Regions from separate parts of the Lysobacter capsici genome, predicted to be linked through region 1. Evidence: riboswitches for the same ligand, from Rfam matches in the RefSeq annotation. Region 1 holds a riboswitch; the other holds the start of a gene.
The links. Region 1 has a riboswitch for S-adenosylhomocysteine ahead of ahcY (adenosylhomocysteinase). Riboswitches for the same ligand answer to the same signal wherever they lie in the genome.
Positions count from the first base shown of each region.

Region 2: linked by a shared signal. The riboswitch ahead of KME82_RS00760 (ATP-grasp domain-containing protein) and the one ahead of ahcY (adenosylhomocysteinase) in region 1 are both predicted to bind S-adenosylhomocysteine.

Region 1 covers NZ_CP076103.1:1,291,994-1,295,200, reverse strand. The annotation lists gene KME82_RS05300 (S9 family peptidase) at 1-766, opposite strand, end outside; S-adenosyl-L-homocysteine riboswitch at 1,031-1,107, shown strand; gene ahcY (adenosylhomocysteinase) at 1,169-2,614, shown strand; gene KME82_RS05290 (hypothetical protein) at 2,714-3,160, shown strand; gene KME82_RS05285 (hypothetical protein) at 3,139-3,207, opposite strand, start outside.
Region 2 covers NZ_CP076103.1:180,319-183,525, forward strand. The annotation lists gene KME82_RS00755 (gamma-glutamylcyclotransferase family protein) at 1-367, opposite strand, end outside; gene KME82_RS00760 (ATP-grasp domain-containing protein) at 441-1,457, opposite strand; S-adenosyl-L-homocysteine riboswitch at 1,470-1,548, opposite strand; gene ggt (gamma-glutamyltransferase) at 2,193-3,207, opposite strand, start outside.

The DNA of each region.
Region 1 (3,207 bases):
CGTTCTCGTTGCGCAGCAGGTCCTGGTAGGTGCGGATCTGGCGCACGGTGGCGCTGGCCTGGGTTTCCTGCGCGGCCGGGCCGGTCGGAGTGGCGTCGCTCGGCGGCACCTCGCCCTGACCTTCGGGCTGCAGCTGCACCAGCAGGCGGCGGCTGTCGGGCATCCACTGGTAACCGGCGCCGACCGTGTTGAGGCCGGACACCAGCTTGCGCGCGTGACGCGTCTCCAGTTCGATCAGCCACAGCTCGTTGGCCGCGCTGGCCGTGTCGATGCGGTTGAACGCGATCCAGCGCTGGTCGGGCGACCACTGCAAGGTCGCCAGCGACAGCGGCGACGGCAGGCCTTCGATCTCGATGCTCTTGCCGGTGCCGGTGTCGAGCAGGCTCAACTGGCTGCCGAAACTGAAGCGGCTCTGCGCGCGCACCCGCGGATGGATGCGCAGGCCGGCGAGTTTCAACTCCGGCTGCGCGACCAGCGCGATGCCCGGCAGCGACGGCGTCTGCACCAGCGCCACGCGGTCGCGACGGGGGCTGAGGAACATCTGCGGCGGGCGCGGCGCATCGACGATGGCCTGCAAGGGCTTGGGCGGCAGTTGGTAGCCGTCGGCCTGCGGCTTGGCTGCGGCCGGCGCGGCGTTCCTGGCCGCCTGCGCGGCCGCGGCCGGCTGGGTCAGGCCCAGGGCCAGCAGCAGCCCCAGCACGAGCAGGCTGGGCGTGCGTGGCGGCGTGCAACGGGTCGGGTGACGGGTCGTCGCGGCGGATGTCATCGAATGTGGTCCTCAGGGAAATGAACGTCGCAATCGCGGGACCGGCGCGGCGTGTTCACGCCGACGGGGCCGGCCCGGCGCTGCCCCGCCCGAGCTTAGCCCGCGCGCGCGGCGACCAGCCTATGCCATTCGGGCCGGTGGCCATGCCGATGCCGTCCGACATGGCGCGATGAACGCCGGTTCAGGCCGATTCGGCCCGGACCTGCACGGCGCGACGGCGTGCCGTGCGGCGGTCATCGGCGCCGCGATATACTGCGCGCTCAGCCCGTCGAGGGGCGCTGCGACCGTGAACGCCACGGCCAGGCTCGGCGAGGCGCAGGTCCCAACGGCGCCCGGTTTGAGTCCAACGACTCGCCGGACCCCGGCATCCGCCGGCTCCCCAAAGAACTGGAGCGACATCCAATGAACGCAGTACCCAAGACCTTCTCGACCGAAGGCGATTACAAGGTCGCCGACATCACCCTGGCCGACTGGGGCCGCAAGGAAATCGACATCGCCGAGCACGAAATGCCGGGCCTGATGTCGATCCGCAAGAAGTACGCCGTCGCCCAATCGCTCAAGGGCGTGCGCGTGACCGGCTCGCTGCACATGACCATCCAGACCGCGGTGCTGATCGAGACCCTGCGCGACCTCGGCGCCGACGTGCGCTGGGCCTCGTGCAACATCTTCTCGACCCAGGACCACGCCGCCGCGGCGATCGCCGCCAGCGGCACCCCGGTGTTCGCCTGGAAGGGCGAGTCGCTGGAAGAGTATTGGGACTGCACGCTCGAAGCGCTGACCTTCCCGGGCAACGGCACCGACAAGCACCTCGGCCCGCAGCTGGTCGTCGACGACGGCGGCGACGTGACCCTGCTGATCCACAAGGGCTATGAGCTCGAAAACGGCGACGGCTGGGTCAACACCGCGTCGGGCAATCACGAAGAACAAGTCATCAAGAATCTGCTCAAGCGCGTGCATGCCGAGCGTCCGGGCTTCTGGCACACCGTCGTGCGCGACTGGAAGGGCGTGTCGGAAGAGACCACCACCGGCGTGCATCGCCTGTATCAGCTGGCCGAAGCCGGCGGCCTGCTGGTCCCGGCGATCAACGTCAACGACTCGGTCACCAAATCGAAGTTCGACAACCTCTACGGCTGCCGCGAGTCGCTGGCCGACGGCCTCAAGCGCGCGATGGACGTGATGCTGGCCGGCAAGGTCGCGGTCGTGTGCGGTTACGGCGACGTCGGCAAGGGTTCGGCGCATTCGCTGCGCGCGTACGGCGCCCGCGTCGTGGTCACCGAAATCGACCCGATCAACGCCCTGCAGGCGGCGATGGAAGGCTTCGAAGTCAACACGGTGGAGAGCACCCTCGGCCGCGGCGACATCTACGTCACCACCACCGGCAACAAGGACGTGCTGACCCTGGCCCACATGCAGGGCATGAAGGACCAGGCGATCGTGTGCAACATCGGCCACTTCGACAACGAGATCCAGGTCGACGCGCTGGTCGCTTCCGGCGCCAAGCACCTCAACATCAAGCCGCAGGTCGACAAGTACACCTTCGCCGGCGGCAACTCGATCTTCCTGCTGGCCGAGGGCCGCCTGGTCAACCTGGGCTGCGCCACCGGCCACCCGAGCTTCGTGATGTCGAACTCGTTCTCCAACCAGACCCTCGCGCAGATCGACCTGTGGGCGAACAAGGACAGCTATGAGGCCAAGGTCTACATCCTGCCGAAGAAGCTCGACGAAGAAGTCGCGCGCCTGCACCTGGAAAAGATCGGCGTGAAGCTGACCACCCTGACCGACGACCAGGCCAAGTACCTGGGCGTGTCGGTGGACGGCCCGTACAAGCCGGATCATTACCGCTACTGATCGCTCGCCGCCGCAAGGCCGCGACGATGAAAACCAAAACGGGCGCTTCGGCGCCCGTTTTTTTTGTACGCTGCGAACTCATCCCGCGGGGCGCCCGCCATGACAGCCGTGCTGGCCCAACTGCAAGCCTTCGCACACGAACACGACTATCTGCCGCAGGCCGACCCGCCGAATGCGGAATGGCAAATCGTGCTCGACATTCTCAAGCGCCACGAACCGCATATCCGCGCTTACCCGCCCGGCAACGATCTGTATGCCCACCGGTTCGCTATCGCGCTCGGCCACGATGCGCGCGCCGACCTGCTGATCCGCTTCGACCTGCGGATCTATGTGGCGCTCGCATATCACGTATCGGACACGTTGCATCAGTTGGCGGTAGACGACCTCCACTTGCGGGCGAGCACCGCTCCCTTGCGCGCGCTGCTGGACCGACACGGCTTGCGCGAGCTGGCTTTCGAAGAAGCCCGCACGACGCTGTCGGAGCGAATGCTCGCTCACGGTTTCATCGACACCACGGTACTGGCCTACTTCTTCGAAAGCGCATAAGCCTCAGGCTGCGGGTTTAAAGGCCTGTTGCTGAGCCTGCGAATGAA
Region 2 (3,207 bases), 1.1 Mb from region 1:
TCACGTACACCCACGCGCGCCGTCCCGAGGCCAATGCGGCTTCGACGCGCTGGTAATCCTCGACCTCGTATGCGTCGGCGCGCGCGAGCTCCTCGGCGCTGATCGCGAACACCGTGCCGGCCACGGTGTCGTGCGCATCGCCGCTCGCCTCGACGATGGGGTGGTACGCCTCGCCGCTGGTGGCGACCACGTCGGCATCCTCGATCTTGACCATGCTGCGGCGATAACCGACCAAGGCGTCGGCTTCACCGTGCAGCAGGCGGCCGAACGTGGATTGCTGCACGGCCGGCAACTGCAGGGTGCCGTAGGAAAACAGCCGTTCGCTGTTGTGCGGATCGGAGCGGAGTTGATCGGATTGCGAGTTCATGCACTGTGCTCGATTCGGTGAAGCGGTTCGCGCCGCGCCGCCGATCCCGGCGACGCGGCGAGAGCGGACGCGCTCAGGTGGCCAGTGTCGCCGGCGCGCGCAAGGCCTGCCAACGCTGCGCCAGTTGCGCGGCGAACAAGGTCGCGGCCGGCGGATGCGCGGCGAAGTGCAGGAACGGCTCGATGAACTCCAGTTCCATTACCCGGAACACGCCCTCGTCGACCACGCCATCGACGCGCACATAGGCCTGATCGCGATAGCCCAGCGCCGTCACCGCCTGCAGCGCGTGCCGCGCGGCGGCGAGGATCGACGGAGCGGGCTCGGTGAGGTCGGCGGTGCCGCCGAAATAGGTCTGCACGCGGTAATCGTCGGCGCCGGGTTTCTTCAACACCGCGTGACTGTAGACACCGCCGAAGAACAGCAGCGACCACTCGCCATCGGCGACGATCTGCGGCATGAACGGCTGGATCAGATAGTCGAGTTCGCGCGGCAACGCGGCCAGCGCGCGATCGAATTCCTCGCTGCCGATGCGGCCGCGCACGGTATGCCAGGCGCCGCCGCTGACGCTGGGCTTGACCACGACCTCGCCGCTCATCGACGCCAGCGCCGCGTCGATATCGCCGCCGCGCGCATGGGTGGTGGCGATGATCGGCACGTCGAGTTTCGCCAGTTCGAGCAGATAGCGCTTGTCGCTGTTCCAGATCAGCAGCGGCAGCGGATTGACGATGGCGACGCCGAGTTCGGCGATACGCGCGTACCAGTGCAGGAATTGCGTGTAGTGCTGGAAATAATCCCAGGTGCTGCGCACCAGCAGGGCATCGAACGCGGCCCAGTCGACCGACGGGTCGTTCCACATGCAGGCGGTGGGCTCGATGCCGTGGGCGCGCAGCGCGACGACCAGGCCCTCGTCGTCTGGATCGATCTCGGGGTGGACTTGCGAGGTGACCAGGGCGATCGACAGCGGCGGGTCGAAGCGTGAGGGTGGCGAAGCGTGCGCGGCCTCGGGTGAGGTGGCGTCGGTGGATGCGGCTTGATGGGCGGGCGACGTGGCCGTCGCGGAATCGAGCGGTTCGGAACGTAACGCAGGCATGACGCCTCCTTGATCGGGAGGGCGCCCTTGCTTCGGCATCGCGGACCGAGCGTGGCGGAGCGTCGGCTCCGTCGCAGCACCCCTCGGCCCGGACTGCGCGGCCCTGGTGTGGCGGCTGCGCAACTGGAATGCATCGTGGTTACCGCGATGCGGGATCAGTGTTCTGCAGGGGCTTGCGGGCTGTCAATACGATGGGCTGGGCAATCGGGGCGGGGGCGCGAATTCGCGAAAGCTTCGCGCTTGGGTTTTGGTGGGTGCAAGAATTTTTCGGTGTTCGTAGGGGAGTAGGGGTGACGATATGGATGTGACATCGATGCTTCGATGCCGTCTCGGCTAAACCGTCATTTTTCGGGGGACGTCATTCCCGCGAACGCGGGCTCTGTTTTATTTCGGCTAAGCCGAACGTCCGGAGCCTTTGGCGTCACCCTTCAAGGACGTAATCCCCGCGAAGGCGGGGATCCAGAGACTTCAGCGTCATCCTTCCAGGTCGTCATTCCCGCGAACGCGGGAATCCAGTGACTTCAAGCGTTCTCGCACGAAAGGCCCTGGATTCCCGCCTTCGCGGGAATGACGAGCAAAAACAACGGCGAAGGCAACTGCAACGGACAAGCAACGGCAACGATCAAGGCAAAGACAACGGCAAAGAACTAGGCAAAACCAACGACCCAGGGAAAATCAAAAACCCAGGCAAAACCAACAACAAGACCAAAATCTAAGCCGTCGCCCAACCTCACCTCAATACCCAGCCGCCTGCCCATCCTTGCGCGACTCGCTCGCCCCGACATACCCCCCGTTCGGATTGACCATGATCGCCTGATACCCACCATAAGGCCCATGCGCAAACCGCACGCTGTGCCCGCGACGCATCAGCTCGCGAACGGTTTCGTACGGATATCCGGTTTCCAGATCGAGTTCGCCACCATCGCTCATCGCCTCGGCCTGACCTGCCGGTTCGGTCGAACCGTCGTGCTGGATGCGCGGCGCGTCGCCGGCTTCCTGCAGGTTCATGCCGAAATCGATCAGGTTCATCATGATCTGCGCATGCCCCTGCGGCTGCATGCCGCCACCCATCACGCCGAACGACAGCCACGGCTTGCCGGCCTTGGTCACGAACGCGGGAATGATGGTGTGGAACGGCCGCTTGCCCGGAGCGAACGAGTTGGGATGGCCTTCCTTGAGCACGAACTGCTCGCCGCGGTCCTGGAAGATGAAACCCAGGCCCGGCGCCGCCATGCCGCAGCCCATGCCGCGGTAGTTGGACTGGATCAACGAGACCATCATGCCGTCGGCATCGGCCACGGTCATGTAGATGGTGTCGCCCTGGTCGAGCTGCGCGGGCGTGGCCGGCTGCACTTCCTTGAGCGCCTTGTCCATCGAGATCAGCTTGCGCCGCTGCGCCGCGTAGTCCTTGGAAATCAGCTTGGCGACCGGCGAGGACTTCTCGAACGCCGGATCGGCGTACCAGCGCGCGCGGTCGGCGAAGGCGAGCTTCTTGGCCTCGGTGAACAGATGCACGTGCTCGACGCTGCCGAAGCCGTACGACTTCAGGTCGTAGGCTTCCAGGATGTTGAGGATCTGCAGCGCGGCGATGCCCTGCCCGTTCGGCGGCAATTCCCACACGTCGTAGCCGCGGTAGTTGCTGCTGACCGGTTCGACCCACTCGCCGTGATGCGAGGCCAGGTCGTCGTAGCTCAGGTAGCCGCCGTTCGCCTTGAAATACGCGTCGATGGTGCGGGCGATGTCGCCCTTG